Regions from separate parts of the Pseudomonas sp. c313 genome, predicted to be linked through region 1. Evidence: riboswitches for the same ligand, from Rfam matches in the RefSeq annotation. Region 1 holds a riboswitch; each other region holds the start of a gene.
What was found. Region 1 has a riboswitch for cobalamin ahead of ACZRKZ_RS16405 (TonB-dependent receptor plug domain-containing protein). Riboswitches for the same ligand answer to the same signal wherever they lie in the genome.

Region 1 (7,128 bases):
TAAGCCCACCTCGTACGACATGATCGCTCCCTGGCTGAACCCCACCAGGAATACTCGGTCGCTCTGGGTGTGATACTTGGCCGTGGCCTGGGCGACAAAGTCCTCGATCAGCCGTGCGCTGCTCTGCAAATCGACGGTCTCGCCATCGTAGTCGCCATTGCCGGGCGTCTTGCGAAACCAGCGATAGCCATCCTCATCCACCGTTCCCGGTGCTCGAACTGACAGGTAGCTCCAGGTCGACGGCAGTTCATCCCTGAGACCGAAAAGGTCCTGCTCATTGCTGCCAAACCCATGGAGAAAAATCACCAGGGGCTGGTTGCGTGAATCACTTTGAGTCTGCTCCAGGTACGACAGCGGCAAATCCGTGTGCAGGGCAGATTGGCCGTGGGCGGCACCCGCACACAACGTCAGCGCCAAGACGATCAGTTTGAACATGGGGATCAACCTCAAGGCTTGCGCAGCAAATAAGTGTCCATGATCCAGCCGTTGGCCTGGCGCGCCGCCTTGCGCACACGCTCAATTTCATCGGCAACCTCAGCCACCTTGCCGCTGATGAGGATCTCGTCCGGCGTACCGAGGTAGGCGCCCCAATAGATATCCATGTCCTTGTCCGCCACGGTGCGGTAGGAGTCCTCTGCATCGAGCATCACCACCAACGTATCGGCGTCACTGACCTGCCCCGCCGCCAACCGGCGACCTGTGGTGATCTCGATGGACCGGCCGATGCGGTTCAGCGGCACTTTGTGCTGGGCCGCCAGGGCCTGGACGCTGGTGATGCCGGGGATGACTTCGAACTCGAATTCACAGCGGCCAGTGGCGAGGATTGCCTGGAGGATGCGGATGGTGCTGTCGTACAGCGCCGGGTCGCCCCACGCCAGGAATGCGCCCACTTCACCATCGGCCATTTGTTCGTTGATCATCCGCTCAAAGGTCTGCTGCTTGTCGCGATTCAGGTCCTGCACAGCGGTGGTGTAGTCGATTTCACCGCGTACTCGCTCGGGGCAATCAGCCTCGACAAAGCGGTAGTCGTGATCGGTGATATAGGTCTCGCAGATTTCCCGACGCAGGTCGATCAGCTTGTCCTTGCTCTGGCCCTTGTCCATCAGGAAAAACACGTCGGTGCGGTTGAGCGCCTTGACCGCCTGCATGGTGATGTAGTCGGGGTTGCCGGCGCCAATGCCGATGATCAGGATGCTCTTCATGGGAAAGTCTTCATGAGGTGTTCTCAATGCGGGGCGGCGATTTTGCCATGTTCCGGCTACGAGGCGTGAGTTTCCAGGCGCAGGCGCCAGACACCGTTGAAACGCAGCTCGGTGGATGACAGCGGCTCCACGTCGATCAGATAGAACATCGCGATCGGACATTGCATGACGTGCAGCAAGGCAGCACGGATGATGAAGGGATGGGTCACCGCCACCACGTGTCCTGGATTAGCTTCGAGGGTTTGCATCCACTGCCCTACCCGCTTGCAGACCTGTTGCACCGACTCGCCACCATGAGGGGCGCTGGTGCTGTCGGTAAGCCAGGTCATCAACTCGTCGCGGTCGACCTCGTCGAGGTCCTGGCCCTGCCAACTGCCGAAATCACCATCGCGCAAGGCTTCATCGACCTTTGCGCCGTTGCCGAACAACGTTGCCGTTTGCCGGGTTCGGGCTTCAGGACCACAGAGCAGGCGCAGGTTTTTCTTGAAACGCCCGGCCAGCGATAACGGCACCTGCCGCCAATCCATCTCCAGAGACTGGTCGATAGGGAATTGACCGCGTTTCTGATACGGCGTCGTGGCGTGGCAAACAAGGGTCAAACGTGTGGCCTGCATCCCCTTCTCCTCTGGTGTGGGAATCACGTGTGCAGTCAATACTGCGCCAGCCCCTTGCCTGACAAGCCAATTGTTCGCAAATTTCCCCGCCAAGTTGACGAGCGGACTTGCGAATGTTCAGATGCTGCCCTGTTTCAGGTGCCTCATGCCGCCGTGCATGGGGTGAAACGGGAAACCGGTACGCTCATCCGAGCAAGTCCGGTGCTGCCCCCGCAACGGTATACGCGTGACCTCTTCGACACACCACTGTGGCCAAACCGCCATGGGAAGGTGAAGGGTTCCAGACGCGTGAGCCCGGAGACCGGCCTGGAGTATCTGTTTGGCAAAATCCTGCGGTGGGCGGGCATGGGCCGGTATTGGCGTGTGCTCGGTACCTTCTCCTGCGTGCTTCTGCGAAAGAAACTTTTCGAGAAGACTATGATTTTTCAATGCTCCTGTTTTCAACGCGCCTATGCGACTACCCCGACCCTGCTCCTGGGTTGCCTGTTCAGCCCCCTGCTGCTCGCCGATGGCAACGCCCTTGAACTCAAGCAGCAGATCGTTTCCGCCCCCTCGGTAGAGTCCACTACCGTCGCCGACATGGCGCAATACGGCAGCAAGGTCGAGATCGTCACTCGCGAACAGATCGAACGCGCCGGCCCCAGCGCCGACATCACCCGCGCCATGCAGATGTTCATTCCCGGCTTCTACATAGCGCCAAAAAACGGCCCGTTCGACTACGGCACCTACTCGTTGCTGGGTGGGCGCAATGACGACACCTTGATCCTGCTGGACGGCGTACGCCTGAACAATCGCCTGTACGGCGGCCTGTACCTGGACACCTTGCCGGCCAACGCCGTGGAGCGCATCGAAGTGCTCAAGGGCGGGCAAAGCTTGCTGTTTGGCACCCAGGCGGTGGCGGGCGTGATCAATATCGTCACCCGCAGCCCGCAGACGCGTGACGCCTCCGGTGAGGTGAATCTGGGAGTCGACACCTTCGGCGGGACTACCGGCGATGCCCGCACCGAGCGGATTTTCAGCAACGGTTTCGGCGACCTGGGCCTGCTGGCCTACGTCAGCCACAACATCTCCGAGGGCTACCAGCCGTTTCGCAACAGCGACATGAGCAACGTCACCGACAAGAAACGCTCCTACGAAGTCACCACCTTCGGCGCCAAGGCGATCCAGTCCTTTGGCGACGATTCACGGCTGGAACTGTTTTACCAATACGCCGATGCCAACCTGGATTTCGCCAGGGCCACCAACAATCGCAAGACCACCAATGACCGGGTGCAACAGATCGCCACGGCGACCTTCGAGCAAAGCATCAACGAACGTCTGAGTTACTTCGTCAAAGGGCATATCAATGACTGGGACACGCGATACTCGCGGGTCAACAACACAACCAACGGCGGCAGCTGGGTGCGCAACCACAACGACTATTGGGGCTTTACCGACTGGGGTGTGCAAACCGAAGGCAAGGCCGAGTTGCAAGGTGGCCACGTGCTGGTGTTCGGCTCCGATAACCAATGGTTCAAGGGCCAGGATGATGTGCTGATCATCGACAACAACAAGGCCCAAGCTCACGCGCTCTACACCCAGTTACGGCCGAAGATCGACGCCCTGCCCGACTGGCACCCCAGCATCGGCATTCGTCACGAAGCTATCGACGGTGGCGACAGCGCCACCGTCGGCATGCTCACCTCGCTCTACGACCTCACCGACAACTGGCAATTGCGCGGCCAATACGGCAGCGCCTACAAACTGCCCAATGCCGAGCAACTGTTCGCCAACGAGGATGACGAAAAGGGCAATCGCAACCTCAAACCGGAAAAAAGCCGCAACGCCGAGTTGGGTATCGACTACAAGGGCAGCCTGCTGGGCCGCGAGTTCAGCGCCAGCGCCACGGTGTTCCGACGCAAGATCACCGACCTGATCAGCATGGACGACATCCAGTGGGTCAACGTCCAGGGCCAGGTTCAGATGCGCGGCTTCGAGGCGGATGCCAAGCTGCAACTCAACAATCAATGGAGCGTGCAGGCAGACATGACCCGCAACCTCACCGAGTCCCGCACGGGTGTCACTATCAATGACATCCCAGGCTTCTTCGCCCGTTCGCGCATTGGCTATGAATCGGAAAGTAAACTGTGGGGGGCCGGAGGTGCGATCCGTTATATTCGCGATGTTATTAGCTCGAAAAAAGTCGAATATGGCCACTACTCGGTGGTGGACGCCGACGCCTATCGTTACCTGGATAGCGCGCACCAGCATCGCCTGAGCCTGTTGGTGGAAAACCTGTTCGACCGCGACTACGTCACCAGCCGCTCCAGCAACGTCGACAACCTCGGTCGGCCGTTTACCTCGGAGGTGCGTTATACGTATCGCTTTTGATGACCGAGACTGAGCCCAGTGTTCACGACGAGGTGGAGACGCACCCGGACTGGTCACACATACCCAGGCACGCCCACCATGTGTTCTTGTGTACCGGCCCGCGCTGTGTCAAGCGCGGGGCCTTGCAGTTGTGGAAAACGCTGCGCCGGCGGTTGCTTAAGCACGAGCGCATCGAGACGCCGGACGGCGTATTGCTGACCCGTACTCACTGCCAGTTCCCCTGTAACCTGGGGCCGGTGCTGACGGTATACCCGGACACATGCTGGTATCACGTGCGCAATGAAGCGGACGTGCTGCGCCTGGTTGATGTGCATCTGGTGGGCGGTGAGATCGTCGACGACTTGCTGATCAAGGAGCGCCCATGAAGCGCACGTGGTGGCTGCTGAGTGCACTGCTCTGGGTGATGCCTTCCCTGGCCGATGGTTACCGCAACTGTGGCCAGGCCTGGCCCCTGCCCCACTTGCCGCTATCGCGTATCGTGGCCCTCAACCAGCACGCCGCCGATATGCTGCTGGCGTTGGACGCAGGCCCGGCGCTGGTGGGTGTGGCGTACCTGGACGACAACGGTACGGCGAACCCGCACGGTAAGTATTTCGGCGTGCCGGTGATTGCTCGCAGGTACCCGTCCAGTGAAGTGTTGTACGCGCAAAAACCCGATCTGGTGGTCGGTGGTTTCGCCAGCGCGTTCGGCAATGGCGTCACCTCCCGCACAGGCCTTGCCGGCAATGGTGCGGCGTCGTACCTGCTGGAGTCGGCGTGCGACGGGCACTCGCTGGATTTTTTCGAACATATCCGCAACGACCTGCAGACCCTCGGCGCCCTGTTGCATAAACAGCAAAGGGCCCAGGTACTGAGCGACGCCATGGACGCCGACCTGGCCAGCGCCCAGGCGTTGATCGGGCCTGGCAAACCGTTGTCAGTGTTCTACCTGGACAGCGAAGTTAACGGCCTGGACAGCGAAGGCCGGCGCGGTTTCGTCACGGCCCTGTTGGCCGCCGCCGGGGCGCGTAATCTGTTTGCCGGGATCAACCAATACCGGGTGACGGTGAACAGTGAAACCTTGTTAATGAGCGACCCGGACGTAATCCTGCTGGCCGATGCCCTGTGGTCCCCCGCCAGCCGCAAGCGCCAATTGCTGACCACAGACCCAGTGTTGTCGCGCCTGCGGGCGGTTCGGGAAAACCGCATGATCGATATCCCGTTTACCCACCTGGTACCCACGGTTGGCAGCGCCAATGTGGTGCTGGGACTGGCGCGGCAGTTCAGGGACATGCGCCAGGAGTTATCCCCAACTCTCTGAACGACTGAAAACCAGGTTCGCATACCAGTCAATGCTGATTGCAATAGGTCAATAGAGTGTGAAGCAGGTGGTCGATAGCCTCAGATACACCTTCAACCGCAGGCGCCAGTGCCTCACGATCCTGCTGTTCACAGGCCTTCTCCAATACCTCACAGCAGCGCGTCAATGCCTGCGCGTTGACCATACGAGCACCGCCCTTGGCCCTGTGGGCCAGGTCATGCAACCTGGGGAAATCCTGCGTGCGCAGCAGTTGCGGCAGTAACCCGTGGTCCACCTGCAAACTGTCGAGCAATGGGGCCAGCAGCTCTTTAAGCGCCTGGGTGTCAGCGCCTGTCAACTTTACCAGGTGGCTCAAATCAATATTCGCTAGCGGCTCGGGCTCAAAGGGCTCGGCAACCGAGGGCATCCCGGTACGTGAAGCCAGCGCCGCGCGCAGGTCCTCAAGGCCGGAGGGTTTAAACAGGCAACCGTCCATTCCGGCCTGCAGGCACAGGTCCACTTCCTCAGGCTGAGCGTTGGCGGTAAAGCCCAATAACAAACAGGGGGCCAGACCTTTGGCCTGCTCTTGCCTGCGAATATCCCGCGCCAACTCGTAGCCATTTTTAAACGGCATGTTGCAATCGGTGATGACGCCATCAAAGCACTCCTCTTGCCAGCGCTCAAGGCCCTGAATACCGTCCTCGGCGGTACTGATCCTATGCCCGAGAAAGCTCAGTTGTCGGGCGAGCAGCAAGCGGTTGGCGGGATAGTCGTCCACCACCAGAATATTCAATACATGGGCCGCAGATGTTTGCGGGGTAGCCGATACCGCCGGGGTGGGCGGTGAAACAGTAGCTGCCAACGATAACGTCACGTCGACCCGCGTGCCCTGCCCAACGACACTGCTCAGTTGTAGTTGACCGCCCATCATCTCGCACAGGCTGCGGCTGATCACCAGTCCCAGGCCAGAACCGCTGCGGGCCGCCTGTTCGGTGTTGCGGCCCTGAACAAAGGGGTTGAACAGCCGCGCCTGGTCGTCGGCGCTGATGCCAATCCCCGTGTCCTCCACCCATAACTTCAGGCTCAAGTAACCGCTGGCAACGGCCGGCGCCCCCTGGGCACTGAGCCGAACCTGGCCGCTGCTGGTGAACTTGATGGCGTTGCTCAAGAGGTTGGATACCACCTGTTTGAAACGCTGCGGGTCAATCAGCACAGGACGATCAATCAGCGGATCTAGCTCCACCTGCAGCGACAAGCCTTTGGCCCGCGCCAGGCCCTCGAAAATTCGCGCCGTTGATTTCAGCAATTCATGCAAGTTCGAGGGCTCCAGGGTCAAGGACAGGTGCCCGGATTCGATGCGTGCAATGTCGAGAATATCGCCGATCAACTCCAGCATGCCCCTCGACGCATCGGACGCCACTTCCAGGGCATCGCGGTCTACCCGGCCCTGTTCGGCGTTTTTCAGGGCCAGTTCGATCATGCCAATAACCGCATTCATGGGGGTGCGAATCTCGTGGCTCATGGTTGCCAGGAAGGTGGTCTTGGCCCGGTTGGCGGCGTCGGCGCCCTCCATGGCCTCCTGCAATTGCCCCAGCAAACGCTGACGTTCGCTGACATCCACCCAGCCAGCAATCATGCCCACCACCTTTTCGTCACCGTCACG
Region 2 (7,128 bases), on a different contig from region 1:
GTCTGGTTTTCAGCCTTCGGTAACGAAAGCCGCATCCAGATCAGGATCGTTCTGCCCATGTCGACCTCGGCCCGCCTAATTCTTGTCATTTGCGCCGCGCTGCTCAGCGCCTGCGCAAGTCGTCCACCTCCCGTGGCCGTCAAGCCCAAGCCGGTGTTCAACTATTCCACCCAAACCTTTTCTCCGGCTGCCGAAGACGTGCTTTTTCGTGCGTTGGGTCTGGTCGGCACGCCTTATCGCTGGGGCGGCAATACGCCGGACTCGGGGTTTGATTGCAGCGGCCTGATTGGTTTTGTCTACCGTGACGCTGCCGGTATCTCCTTGCCACGCACCACCCGCGAACTGATCGTGATGCGTGCCCAGGATGTGAGTGAAGATGCCCTGCAAACCGGCGACCTACTCTTTTTTGCCACCAATGGTGGCTCGCAGGTCAGCCACGCGGGAATCTATGTGGGCGAAGGGCGCTTTGTGCATGCCCCGCAAACGGGCGGTACGGTGAAGCTGGACACGCTATCCAAGGCGTATTGGCAGAATGCCTACCTGAGCGCCAAGCGCGTATTGCCGCCGGAACATCTGGCGCGTAATCCCTAAGAAGCAGCTACAAGCTTCAAGCTATAAGCTGCAAGAAGGCGCCTAACGGCCACTTGCAGCTTGAGGCTTGTTAGCAGGTTATTTAGTCGCTGACACCCGCCACACTTTATTCCCCACATCATCGGCCACCAGCAAATCCCCCTGCTGATCGATCACCACGCCCACTGGCCGGCCCATGGCTTTCTCATCGCTGTTGAGGAACCCGGTCAGTACATCCACCGGTTGCCCTTTCGGCTTGCCCGCTTCAAACGGTACAAAGATCACTTTGTAACCACTGTGAGGCTTGCGATTCCACGAGCCATGCTGGCCGATAAACGCGCCGTTACTGAACGGTGCTGGCAACTTGCTGCCCTCGGCAAAGGTCAGGCCCAGTGATGCAGTGTGCGGGCCGACCGCATAGTCCGGTGCAATGGCCTTGGCCACCAGGTCTGGGTCTTGTGGGGTCACGCGCACATCGACGTGCTGGCCGTAGTAGCTGAACGGCCAGCCATAGAAGCCGCCATCCTTGACCGAGGTGATGTAGTCCGGCACCAGGTCGCTACCGATTTCATCCCGTTCGTTGACCGCCGTCCACAGTTTGCCGCTTTGCGGCTCCCAGGCCATGCCGTTGGGGTTGCGCAGGCCAGATGCGAAGATGCGGTGCTGGCCGGTGGCGCGGTCTACTTCCCAAATCGCCGCCCGACCTTGCTCCGCTTCCAGGCCGTTTTCCGCGACGTTGCTGTTGGAGCCGACGCTGACGTACAGCTTGTTGCCATCTTTGCTGGCCACCACGTTTTTGGTCCAGTGATGGTTCAGAGGGCCACCCGGCAGGTCGACGACCTTGGTGCCAGCCTCCTTGATGGAGGTTTCGCCTGACTGATAGGGGAAGCGCAACAGCTTGTCCGAGTCAGCGACGTACAGGTCGTTGCCCACCAGGGTCATGCCGAACGGCGAGTTGAGGTTTTCCAGGAACACCGTGCGGGTTTCAGCGACGCCATCGTGGTCGGCGTCCCGCAGCAGGGTGATGCGGTTCGGGCTCGGCACGCCAGCGCCGGCTCGGCCCATGACCTTGCCCATCACCCAGCCGCGAATGCCCCTGGAATCGTCCGGCTTGGGCGGTGCGTTGGTTTCCGCCACCAGCACATCACCATTGGGCAGTACGTACAGCCAGCGCGGGTGATCCAGGCCTTCGGCGAACGCTGCCACCTGGGTGCCGGCCGCCGCAGTGGGCTTGACGCCGTCCGGCCAACCAATCGCCGGGGCGATATTCACGGTGGGGATCAGGGTTTTGTTCGGCTCCGGCAGCTTGGGCGAGGGGCCGGTGCCGTCGGACACTTGCAAGGTGGAACTATCACCGCAAGCGGCCAGGGTGCCAGCGACGATGATGAGTAAGGCGAGTCGGGTCTTATGCATATTTTTCTCCTCAATACCTGTAGTCATAGAGGCACGACGCGCTGCGATGGTTCAAGTGCGCCGCCAGCTTTAATTGACGCTCCACCCCCAACCCACTAACCTTCGCCGCTTGTTTCAGGTGCTCTGTGGCGTGTGCGTCAACAGAGTGAAACAGGGAAACCGGTGAGTGAGCGCACTTGTACACAGTGAAGCCACGATCCCGGCGCTGCCCCCGCAACGGTAAATGAGTCAAGACGGTGCTTTCGCCACTGTATCGCCCCGCGATATGGGAAGGCGCACCCTCGGCGCGCAACGCCACTCATGAGCCCGGAGACCGGCCTGATTCATCCAACAGCATCACGGTGGGCGATGCTTGGCTGTTTGCTTTCTCTTTTCCTGCCCGCCGTTTTTGTCCAGCCCCAACGGAGAGCTGCCATGACTGAATCCCCCGATCGTGACGAACGCCACCTGGCGCGCATGCTGCGCAAAAAAGCGGTGATCGATGAGCGCATTGCCAATTCACCGAACGAATGCGGATTGCTGCTGGTGCTCACCGGCAATGGCAAAGGCAAGAGCAGTTCAGCCTTTGGCATGCTGGCCCGGGCCATGGGCCACGGCATGCAGTGTGGTGTGGTGCAGTTTATCAAGGGCCGCAACAGCACCGGTGAAGAGCTGTTTTTCCGCCGCTTCCCCGAGCAAGTGCGTTTCCATGTGATGGGCGAAGGCTTTACCTGGGAAACCCAGGACCGCCAGCGCGACATCGCCGCGGCCGAAGCCGCCTGGGTGGTGTCCCAGGAAATGCTGCGCGATCCGTCCATCGGTCTGGTGGTGCTGGATGAGTTGAACATCGCCCTCAAGCACGGCTACCTCGACCTGGACCAGGTCCTCAGCGACCTGCAAGCCCGCCCGCCGATGCAGCATGTACTGGTCACCGGCCGCGGCGCCAAGCCGGAACTGATTGAAATGGCCGACACCGTTACTGAAATGGGCGTGCTCAAACACGCGTTCCAGGCCGGTATCAAGGCACAGAAGGGCATTGAACTTTGAAGCAGTCCCGTCACTGCCCTGCAGTCTTGATCGCCGCGCCGGCGTCAGGCCAGGGCAAAACCACCGTCACCGCCGCACTGGCCCGCTTGCACCGCAATCTCGGGCGCAAGGTCCGCGTGTTCAAGTGCGGCCCGGACTTTCTCGACCCGATGATCCACGAGCGCGCCAGCGGTGCGCCGGTCTATCAATTGGACATGTGGATGGTCGGCGAGCAGGAAAGTCGGCGGCTGTTGTGGGACGCGGCGGGGGAGGCCGACCTGATTTTGATCGAAGGCGTCATGGGCCTGTTCGACGGCACGCCGTCCAGCGCTGACCTGGCGCGGCATTTTGGCGTGCCGGTGCTGGCGGTAATCGACGGCACGGCGATGGCCCAGACTTTTGGCGCTTTGGCCTTGGGGCTCGCCCGTTACCAGCCTGATCTGCCGTTCGCCGGGGTGCTGGCCAATCGCGTCGGCACCCTGCGTCATGCGCAGTTGCTGGAGGGTAGCCTTACCGAAGGCCTGCGCTGGTACGGCGCATTGTCGCGGGAGACCGGTATCGAGCTGCCGAGTCGTCATCTTGGGCTGGTGCAAGCCAGCGAATTGAATGACCTGGATCTGCGCCTGGATGCCGCCGCGCAAGCGTTGGGTAGCAGTTGCGAGGTAGCGCTGCCGCCGCCGGTAGAGTTCGCCGCGCCTGAGCCGATAGAGGCCGAACCGTTGCTGGCCGGTGTACGGATTGCCGTTGCCCGTGACGAAGCCTTTGCCTTTACCTACGGCGCCAGCCTCGACTTGTTGCGAGCGATGGGCGCCGAGTTGCGCTTCTTCTCGCCGATTCATGATTGTGAACTGCCAGAAGCTGACAGCCTGTACCTGCCCGGTGGTTATCCGGAACTGCATCACCTGGCGTTGTCGCAAAACACTTCGATGCTGACCGCCATCCGCGCCCACCATGGCGCCGGCAAGCCCTTGTTGGCCGAATGCGGCGGCATGCTGTATTTGCTGGACTCGCTCACCGATGTCGATGGCACCCGCGCCGAGTTACTCGGACTGCTTCAGGGCGATGCTGTGATGCAAAAGCGCCTGGCCGCCCTGGCGCTGCAAAGTGTCGATTTGCCCGAAGGCGTTCTGCGCGGCCACACCTACCATCATTCCCTGACCAGTACCCAATGGCAGCCGATTGCCCGGGGCCTGAGCCCCAACGGCGGACGCGGCGCCGAGGCGGTTTATCGGCAGGGCCGGATGACCGCCTCTTATGTGCACTTTTATTTCCCGTCCAACCCGACAGCGATTGCAGCGTTATTTGTGCCAGACACCCAAGCCAATGTGGGAGCGGGCTTGCCCGCAATGAGGCCATGACCGACAACACCTTCCCCCAGGCCGACCGCGAAGCCGTCTACCGGGCCATCGCCGAACGCCGCGACATGCGCCACTTCAGCGGCGGCACTGTCGCTCCCGAGCTGCTTCACCGTTTGCTGCAAGCCGCCCACCAGGCGCCCAGCGTCGGCCTGATGCAGCCGTGGCGTTTCATCCGCATCAGCGACCGCGACCTGCGGGGCAAGATTCAGCAACTGGTGGAAGAAGAGCGTATTCGCACCGCCGAAGCCCTCGGCGAGCGTTCCGACCAGTTTATGAAGCTCAAGGTCGAAGGCATCAACGAGTGCGCTGAGGTGCTGGTGGCCGCGCTGATGGATGACCGCGAACGGCATATCTTCGGCCGTCGCACCTTGCCGGAAATGGACATGGCGTCCTTGTCCTGCGCGATCCAGAATCTATGGCTGGCGTCCCGGGTCGAAGGGCTGGGCATGGGCTGGGTGTCGTTGTTCGAGCCCCAGGCCCTGGCCGATCTGCTGGGTTTGCCGGCGGGTGCCAAGCCCCTGGCGGTGCTGTGCCTGGGCCCGGTGACCGAGTTCTACCCGGCACCGATGTTGCAGCTGGAAGGCTGGACCGAACCGCGTCCATTGAGTGACATGCTGTATGAGAATTATTGGGGAGTGAGTCAATGAGTGTGGCCTTGCTGAGTGTCGCTGCCGTGGCGCTGGATGCGCTGCTGGGCGAACCCAGGCGCTGGCATCCGCTGGTGGCATTCGGTAATTTCGCCGGGCGTATCGAGCAGCGTTTCAACTCGGGTGGCCGTGGCTGGCGCAGCCATGGCGTGACCGCCTGGGTGATCGCGGTGGTGCCGCTGACCCTGCTGGCCACGGCCTTGTCGTGGGCGCCGTATGTGGGTTGGGTGATCGAGATCCTCGCGTTGTATTGCGCCCTCGGTATGCGCAGCCTTGGCGAACACGTGGCGCCCGTGGCCCAGGCCCTGCGCAGTGATGACCTGGACGAGGCGCGCAAGCGCGTCGGTTATCTGGTCAGCCGCCAAACCAGCGAGCTGGACCACACCGAAGTTGCACGCGCCGCCACCGAATCGGTATTGGAAAACGGCAGCGATGCGGTGTTCGCCGCGCTGTTCTGGTTTGTCATCGCCGGCGTGCCCGGCGTGGTGCTCTATCGCTTGAGCAATACCCTGGATGCCATGTGGGGTTATCGCAACCAACGTTTTGAACGTTTTGGCTGGGCTGCGGCGAAGATCGACGATCTGCTCAACTATATTCCTGCAAGGTTGGTGGCGTTGACCTACGCGCTACTGGGCAAAACTCGGCTGGCGCTCAAGTGCTGGCGCACTCAAGGCCCAACTTGGGACAGCCCCAACGCCGGTCCGGTGATGGCTGCGGGCGCAGGTGCCCTGGGTGTCGAGTTGGGCGGGGCAGCGATTTATCACGGCGAACTGCATCAGCGTCCGCAATTGGGCGAAGGTGTGCCGGCGAGTGCCGATTCCATCGACCAGGGCTGGCAACTGGTGCAGCGCGGCGTGTGGCTATGGTTGTTGATTCTGTGTGTGGGGGCTGAATTTTATGCTTGAGCACGGTGGTCGGCTGCGCAAGGCAGCAATGCAATACGGCATCAGCGAGGCCGACTGGCTGGACCTGTCCAGCGGCCTGGCGCCCTGGCCCTGGCCGATCCCCGAGGTCCCGCTGCGGGCCTGGGCGCGCCTGCCGGAAACCGATGATGGCCTGGAGGCGGCCGCCTGCGAGTACTACGGCGCCGCCCAGGTGCTGCCGGTGCCCGGCTCCCAGGCCGCAATCCAATTGCTGCCGCGTCTGCGTCGTTCGGGCAAGGTCGGCGTGCTGTCGCCGTGCTATGCCGAGCACGCCGAAGCCTGGCGCCGCGCCGGTTATATCGTGCGTGAAGTATTGGAGCAGGAAGTGGACTTCTTCCTCGACAGCCTTGACGTGCTGGTGGTGGTCAACCCCAACAACCCCACCGGCCTGAGCCTCACGCCGCAACGCCTGCTGGACTGGCACGCACGCCTGGCCCAACGCGGCGGCTGGCTGGTGGTGGATGAGGCCTTTATGGACAACACCCCACAGTTAAGCCTGGCGAGCCAGACCCATCAGGTGGGCTTGATCGTATTGCGCTCGTTCGGTAAGTTTTTTGGCCTGGCCGGGGTTCGACTGGGCTTTGTCCTGGCCGAGCGCAAGTTGCTCAAGTTGCTTGCTGAACAAGTCGGGCCATGGGCGGTCAGCGGGCCGACGCGGGTGTTGGGCCAGGTGTGCCTTAAGGATGTCGCCGGCCATACGCGCCAGCGCCTGCGCTGCGAAGAAGCCAGCCAGCGACTGTTTGAACTGCTGGAGCGTCATGGCCTGCGACCGCAAGGCGGCTGCGCGCTGTTCCAGTGGTTGATTACCGACTGCGCCGAGCACCTGCACGAATTCATGGCCCAGCGCGGCATTCTGCTGCGCCTGTTTGTCCACGACAGCAGCCTGCGCTTTGGCCTGCCGGGTACCGACGCTGACTGGCTGCGCCTGGAACAAGCGCTCACCGCGTACAAGGAAGCATCATGAGTACCTTGATGGTGCAGGGCACCACGTCCGATGCCGGCAAAAGTACCTTGGTCACCGCCTTGTGCCGCTGGCTGGTGCGCCAGGGCGTGGCGGTGGTGCCGTTCAAACCGCAGAACATGGCGCTCAACAGCGCGGTGACTGCCGAGGGCGGCGAGATTGGCCGGGCCCAGGCGGTCCAGGCCCAGGCGGCGAAGCTGGCGCCTCACACCGATATGAATCCGGTGCTGCTCAAACCCAATAGCGACACC
Region 3 (7,128 bases), on a different contig from region 1:
TGGTTGACTACGCCACCGATCGCATGGGCGGCCAGTTGACCATTAAAGCGCCTAACGCCAAGGTGCCGAGCGTCAACGCCGACAGCCCGGTCAACGAGCGTATCAACTATTACCTGCAAACCGAGATCAACCCTGGGTTGGCCAGCCACGGCGGCCAAGTCAGCCTGATCGACGTAGTGGATGACGGTATTGCCGTGTTGAAATTCGGCGGCGGTTGCCAGGGCTGTGGCCAGGCGGACGTGACCTTGCGCGAAGGCATCGAGCGCACCTTGCTTGAGCGGGTTCCCGAGCTCAAGGGTGTACGTGATGTGACTGACCACACGCAGAAAGAAAACGCCTACTACTAAGGTGTTCGCTGCGAGCATGAAAAACGGCGCCCCGTGAGCGCCGTTTTTTTATGAGCTTAATTCAATGGGTTATATGGGTTTTGTAATAATTAGGGTTAAGTGTGGGGGCAGGTTTGAGTACATATCCGTTGCTGCGGTAATGGCGACTTAGGGTTATGCCCTTACGGCGTGTCACTTTGCAAAAGCGGCAAAGTAACCAAATGTATGGTCAGCCCCACCACTTGGTGCCTCGCCTAGGCTCGGCGTACCCTCACCGTGGGTCGCCGCGCTGGGCCATCCCTGGCCCAGCGCGGCTAAACCGGCGTCCTGCCGGTTTACCCACTGCGCAACACCTGCGTTCGGCCTCTGGTTTTATGGGCAGGCAGATCAAGAGCCATCCGTTTTTCTGTAGGAGCGAGGGGGACGCCTAGTTCTTGCTCGCGAAGAACCTGAGGGCACCGCGGTGATTCAGGGAGCCAGCGTCATCGTTAACGACCATCGCGAGCAAGCTCGCTCCTACAGGTGGCAGTGGGTCCGCTCTTGCTTTTCACCACTCAGGTCGGCTACCAGGCCGCCGTGCTTTTGCTTTTGCTTTTGATCTAAGGCGCCCCGTTAACCACGATGGCTGAACGCAGGCATTGATCCGTGGGTAAACCGGCAGGACGCCGGTTTAGCCGCGCTGGGCCAAGGATGGCCCATCGCGGCGGCCCACGGAGCAATGCCGGAGTGAAGGCATGCCGAGCCTAGGCGAGGCACCAAGTGGTGGGGCAAGAGCCTTTTGGTTACTTTTGGGCTCTTTTCAAAAGTGACACGCCGTAAGGGCGTAACCCTAAGCCGCCCTGACTAAAATAACGGATATGTACCCAACCCAACCCAACCCAACCCAACCCAACCCAACCCAACCCACAGGGTTTTGCATTAGCATCCGGGAATACTCAAGGCCGATATAAGTGCGCATGACCTGCGCGATACAACGATGACTCGCTGAAACCGTCACTGGCCAACACCCGGCCCACCACAATCAACGCCGTCCGCCTGAACCCCTTGGCCGCTACCTTTTCGGCAATATCCGCCAACGTACCGATAACCCAATCCTGATCTGGCCAGGTTGCACGATGCACCACGGCAATCGGGCAGTCGGGGCCGTAGTGAGGCAGCAGTTCAGCGACGATCTTCTCCAGATGATTGACCCCCAGATGAATCGCCATAGTCGTACCGTGGCTGGCCAGACTACTAAATGACTCTCCCGCCGGCATCGCAGTTTTATCGGCATAGCGGGTCAGGATCACGCTCTGGGCGATATCCGGCAGGGTCAGTTCAGCCTCCAGCAGCGCCGCACAGGCGGCCACGGCTGTCACGCCCGGAATGATCTGGAAGGGAATGCCCAGCTCCCGCAGCCAGCGAATCTGCTCGCCAATCGCACCATACAAGCTAGGGTCGCCGGAATGCACCCGTGCCACGTCCTGGCCGTTTTCGTGGGCGGCCTTGATCAAACCGATGATCTGCTCAAGGTGTAGTTCGGCGCTGTTGATCACCTGTTCGGCCTGATGACCTTCCAGCACGGCGGCCGGTACCAGCGAGCCCGCATAAATGATCACCGGGCAGCTGCGAATCAGCCGCTGGCCCTTGACGGTAATCAGTTCGGGATCGCCGGGGCCCGCACCGATGAAAAAGACGGTCATGACGGTTTCCTATGCAAAAAAACAAGCGTGCAAGGCTTCAGATGAAGATTGCTCATGATCAAGGCTGGCGATTATCGAGATTTTAGCCGCAACTGGCTAACGCAAAGGTGGCCTGGGCGTTTTTCTGACGAGTGATCAGCAGCCTCGCCGACCCCTGGGCCAAGTGTTCAGCCAAGGCCAGGGCGGCACTTTCGGCAACGCCATGGCAGCCCGTATGGGCGAAGGCGATAGCCGACTTGTGGCTCAGCCGGGGTTCATACAATACCAATTGCCCGGCACTGAAAAACTGCAGCGGCAGGTTCAAGGCCTTGGCCAATGCCAACAGCCCTGGTTCATCCTGTTTGAGATCAATACTGGCCAGTGCAGTGATGCGTTGGCGATCGATGCCGCCCTCGTCGAGGGCCTTGTTGAACAGGGCAAGCAGGGTGTCAGTGTCGCAGCCACGCTGGCAACCCAGGCCGACCACCAGGGTCGGCGCTGTGTTGTCAGTGGTCATGCCGAGTATTGATCGTCACGGTTACGGCGAAACAGCCAGGCGCTGATCAGGCCCAGGGCCAGCCAGAAGGCAACGTTGGTCAATTGCGAGGCAATCTTGAACTGCGCTTCCAGCGCTTCAGGAGCCAGCATTGAATGGGCTTCCGGTTGCGGCGCGCCAATCACATGGGGCACCGCCAGGATTGCCACGCCCAACACTTTCAGCAGCCAGTTGCGACCGAACACGATCAACGCAATACCGGCGGCAGTGGAACCGGCCGTGCCGATCCACCAGATTTGCCGTTGCGCCAGGTCAGCCGCAGCAGTGCCCGGCAGTTCCGGTGGCAGGCCAAGGGTTGGCGCGAGGACGAAGGTTGCATAACCCGCCAGGCCCCACAGCAGGCCTTGAGCGGTGCGGGTTGGCGCACGCAAGGTGTAGAGGCCGGCCAGCATCAGCGCGAAGCCGACCGCGACCACCAGGTTGCCGCCCGTGGTGGACAGTACGCGCTGCCAGCCGTTTTCCGGCTCCCAGGCTTCGGCGTCGTGGCTGTGAGCGGCAGCGGTGCCGTTGGCATGCTCATGCACCTGGGTAGCCGCGGGGGCGTTTTCGAAGGTTTCCGCCTGGAGAATCAGCGGCGCGACCCAGAAGCTTTGCAGCAGGGTCAGCAACAGGGCAGCCAACAGGCCAGTGAAACCTGCGGTTTGGGCAATTCGCTTGATCATGTTGGCAGGTCTCAATGGCACGGGAACGCGGCGCTGTGGCGGGTATCGTGGGCGGCGTTGTGCACGGCCTCAATATGGGAGAAACCGGCGAAATACACCAGGCACGCGCCCAGAATCGACGCACCGATGGCGGCGGTCAGGCGTTGGCTCAAGGTGGCGGTGTTGCTTGCGGTATGCGAGGTGCTGCTGATGATCGACATGGCACGTCCCTTTCGAGTGTCAGGGTGAAACGAGCGCATGAAAACCCTGCGAGCCAGGCACGCAGAGTTCTGAACAGCGCCCGCCCACCGCGGGTTTGTTATTTGATTGATCGGGCCGGTCTCCGGGCTTGCGAGGGGGCTCTTGAAAAGAGTCGACCTAAAAGCATCGCCTTCCCATGCCATCTCGGCACAGTGGATCTGATGCTTCGCTCGCTTACCGTTGCGGGGGCAGCACCGGACTGGTCATGGCTTGAGTCAAGCACATGATTTACCGGTTTCCCGTTTCACCCTGTGAAGGGCACCCGAAACAAGATGTGTAGGAGAGCATGGGTGAGGGATGGTAGTCAAATTGACCGAGCCCCTGTAGCCTTGCGCCTTCGAGGTTCTTCGGCCCAGGTCGAAGCTAAGAAGGGAACGCGGTTGATGCCGCGGCTGCCCCCGCAACTGTAAAGGGTTGATCTGACTGCCACGCCACTGCCTGAACAAGGCGGGAAGGCGCAGCCAGCGCCAGTCGCAAGACCGGCAAGCCCCAAGCCAGGAGACCTGCCTCGCTACGATTCTCAACTTTCAACCGGGCGGGGTGATCCGGTGGCGAAATGGGCTTCTGCGCGCCGCCGCAGGGCCAATCGTCCCGTCTGCCCGCCACCTTGCCAAAGGGCATCCGATGAAAACACTGGCCAAACTCCCCGTCACCATCGTTACCGGCTTTCTCGGTTCGGGTAAAACCACCTTGTTGCGCCATATGCTCGACAACGCTCAGGGCCGCCGCATCGCCGTGATCGTTAACGAATTCGGCGAGCTGGGCATTGACGGTGAAATTCTCAAACAGTGCTCCATCGGTTGCACCGAAGAAGAAGCCAACGGCCGCGTGTATGAACTGGCCAACGGTTGCCTGTGCTGCACCGTCCAGGAAGAGTTCTTCCCGGTAATGCGCGAGCTGGTAGCCCGTCGCGGCGACCTCGACCACATTCTCATTGAGACCTCGGGCCTGGCCCTGCCAAAACCGTTGGTCCAGGCCTTCCAATGGCCGGAAATTCGCAGCGCCTGCACCGTTGATGCGGTGATCACCGTGGTCGACAGCCCGGCCGTGGCTGCTGGCACCTTCGCTGCGTTCCCGGATCAGGTGGATGCCCAGCGCAAACTTGACCCGAATCTGGACCACGAATCGCCGCTGCACGAGCTGTTCGCCGACCAACTGGCCAGCGCCGACCTGGTGATCCTCAACAAATCCGACCTCATCAGCGCCGAAGACCTGGCCCGCGTGCGCCTGGAAGTGGCTGAAGAGTTGCCGCCAGCGGTGAAGATCATCGAAGCCAGCAGCGGTCGCGTGCCATTGGACGTGTTGATTGGCCTGGGCGCCGGTTCCGAAGAACACATCGACAGCCGCCACAGCCATCACGATCATCATCACGAAGGTGAAGACGACCACGACCATGACGCCTTCGACTCGATTTCCATCGAGCTGCCACAAGCCGACGAAAGCCTGCTGCTCGATGCCTTGACCCAACTGGTGGTCCAGCACGGCATCCTGCGGGTCAAGGGCTTCGCCGCAGTCCCCAACAAGCCAATGCGCCTGCTGATCCAGGGCGTGGGCACCCGTTTCGACAAGCACTTCGACCGCGCCTGGCGCGCCGATGAGCCGCGCGCCACACATCTGGTGCTGATCGGCCAGGAACTGGACGCCACCTTGCTCGAAGCGCAATTGCGCGCTGCCCTCAGCGTTTAAGCCATGCACCTGCTCAGGACCCAGCCCGGCGGTTTCGTCTCGGATGACAACATTGCCGACCTTGGACAAACCCCCGCCGAACTGGTGATCCTGTGCAGCGGCGACTCCAGCCTGGCGCTGCTGGCCGAAGCTGCCCAGCAGTTGCCCGAGGATTACCCGAGCCTGCGCCTGGCCAACCCGATGCAGGTGCAGAACCACGCCTCGGTCGACCTGTATGTCGATGAGGTGCTGCGCCACGCCAAGGTCATCCTGATTTCACTGCATGGTGGGATCGGTTATTGGCGTTACGGTATCGAGCGTTTGGTGCAGTTGGCCGAGCGCGGTGTGCAACTGATTTTGGTGCCGGGTGACGACCGTCCAGACCCGGAACTCAGCGGCCTGAGTACCGTCAGCGCGCAAGAGCGCGATCGGCTCTGGCACTTCCTGCGCCAGGGCGGCTTGGGCAATGCGCTGGATTTCTATCGCTGCCTGGCCAACGGGTATCTGGGGCGCGACTATGGCTGGTCCGAGCCGCAAATCCTGCCGCGTACGGCGATCTATCATCCCCATAAAGCCAACGCGTGCCTGAGTGATTGGCAGGCCGACTGGCAGCCCGATCTTCCCGTGGCAGCAGTGCTGTTCTACCGCTCCCATTTGCAGGCAGCCAATACCGGCTTTATCGATGTGTTCTGCCAGCGCCTGCAGGCAGCGGGGTTGAACCCATTGCCCATGGCTGTGGCCAGTTTGAAAGAGCCCGGCTGCCTGACGGTGGTCGAGGACTTGCTGGATGAGGTGCAGGCTTCGGTGATTCTCAATACCACCGGTTTCGCCCAATCCAGCCCCGAAGCGCCGCACTTGCGACCGTTTCGCCGCAATATCCCGGTGATCCAGGCCATTTGCGCCCAGGACAACGAACCCGCCTGGCAGGCCAGCGAGCAAGGCCTTGGCCCCCGTGACCTGGCAATGCACATTGCGTTGCCGGAGCTGGACGGGCGGATCATCAGCCGCCCCATCAGCTTCAAGGACCTGGCTTGGCGCAGCGAGCGCAGCCAGTCGGATGTGGTGTGCTACCGGGCGCAACCTGAGCGCATGGACTTCGTCGCTAACCTGGCGCGGCGCTGGGTCGACCTGGCGCGGGTGCCGAATGCTGAAAAACGCATCGCCTTGATTCTCGCCAATTATCCAACCCGTGATGGCCGCATCGGTAATGGCGTAGGCCTCGATACCCCGGCCGCCGCGCTGAATATCCTGCGGGCGTTGCAGATTGAAGGTTATCCGCTGCCGGACGTGTTAGCGCAAAGTGGTACGCAACTGATCCAGGATTTGCTGGGCGGTATCACCAACGACCTCGACAGCCTCGACCTGCGCCCCTGCCATCAAAGCCTGGGCCTGGACGACTACGAGGCAATGTTCAACCGCCTGCCTGAAAGCAATCGGCAGGCGGTGCTCGCACGCTGGGGTTCGCCGCACACCGACCCGATGTTCCGCGACGGCCGCATGATGATCGCCGGGCTGCGCTTGGGCTTGACGTTTATCGGTATCCAGCCGGCCCGGGGTTATCAGGTCGACGCCAGCGCGGTGTATCACGACCCGGACCTGGTGCCGCCCCACGGTTACCTGGCGTTCTACTTCTGGTTGCGCCAGACCTACGGCGCCCACGCAGTGATTCACGTTGGCAAGCACGGCAATCTGGAGTGGTTGCCCGGTAAAGGCGTCGGGCTTTCGGAAAATTGCTGGCCGGATGCATTGCTTGGCCCGCTGCCGAATATCTATCCGTTTATCGTCAATGATCCGGGCGAGGGTGCCCAGGCCAAGCGTCGCACCCAGGCGGTGATCATCGATCACCTGATGCCGCCGCTGACCCGCGCCGAAACATACGGCCCATTGCGTAACCTGGAACTGCTGGCCGACGAGTATTACGAAGCGCAACTGCTCGACCCGCGTCGAGCCAGAGAGCTGCAAAAGGACATCCTCAAGCTGGTGCGGGAAACTCGCATCGACCAAGAGTTGGCGCTGGA

Region 2: another riboswitch for cobalamin. It lies ahead of cobO (cob(I)yrinic acid a,c-diamide adenosyltransferase); the one in region 1 lies ahead of ACZRKZ_RS16405 (TonB-dependent receptor plug domain-containing protein).
Region 3: another riboswitch for cobalamin. It lies ahead of ACZRKZ_RS05170 (CbtB domain-containing protein); the one in region 1 lies ahead of ACZRKZ_RS16405 (TonB-dependent receptor plug domain-containing protein).

What each region holds. Positions count from the first base shown of each region.
Region 1 is NZ_JBUZRD010000005.1:25,875-33,002, reverse strand. Features, by position in the region: gene ACZRKZ_RS16420 (alpha/beta hydrolase) at 1-435, opposite strand, end outside; gene cobF (precorrin-6A synthase (deacetylating)) at 447-1,202, opposite strand; gene ACZRKZ_RS16410 (histidine phosphatase family protein) at 1,259-1,816, opposite strand; cobalamin riboswitch at 1,936-2,140, shown strand; gene ACZRKZ_RS16405 (TonB-dependent receptor plug domain-containing protein) at 2,234-4,186, shown strand; gene ACZRKZ_RS16400 ((2Fe-2S) ferredoxin domain-containing protein) at 4,186-4,551, shown strand; gene ACZRKZ_RS16395 (ABC transporter substrate-binding protein) at 4,548-5,486, shown strand; gene ACZRKZ_RS16390 (transporter substrate-binding domain-containing protein) at 5,515-7,128, opposite strand, start outside.
Region 2 is NZ_JBUZRD010000003.1:773,222-780,349, forward strand. Features, by position in the region: gene ACZRKZ_RS13120 (C40 family peptidase) at 58-591, shown strand; gene ACZRKZ_RS13125 (PQQ-dependent sugar dehydrogenase) at 670-1,983, opposite strand; cobalamin riboswitch at 2,083-2,319, shown strand; gene cobO (cob(I)yrinic acid a,c-diamide adenosyltransferase) at 2,398-3,009, shown strand; gene ACZRKZ_RS13135 (cobyrinate a,c-diamide synthase) at 3,006-4,346, shown strand; gene bluB (5,6-dimethylbenzimidazole synthase) at 4,343-4,993, shown strand; gene cbiB (adenosylcobinamide-phosphate synthase CbiB) at 4,990-5,898, shown strand; gene cobD (threonine-phosphate decarboxylase CobD) at 5,891-6,880, shown strand; gene ACZRKZ_RS13155 (cobyric acid synthase) at 6,877-7,128, shown strand, end outside.
Region 3 is NZ_JBUZRD010000002.1:56,477-63,604, forward strand. Features, by position in the region: gene nfuA (Fe-S biogenesis protein NfuA) at 1-347, shown strand, start outside; gene cobM (precorrin-4 C(11)-methyltransferase) at 1,262-2,008, opposite strand; gene ACZRKZ_RS05160 (cobalamin biosynthesis protein) at 2,091-2,504, opposite strand; gene ACZRKZ_RS05165 (CbtA family protein) at 2,501-3,205, opposite strand; gene ACZRKZ_RS05170 (CbtB domain-containing protein) at 3,217-3,405, opposite strand; cobalamin riboswitch at 3,502-3,726, opposite strand; cobalamin riboswitch at 3,769-3,970, shown strand; gene cobW (cobalamin biosynthesis protein CobW) at 4,070-5,131, shown strand; gene cobN (cobaltochelatase subunit CobN) at 5,135-7,128, shown strand, end outside.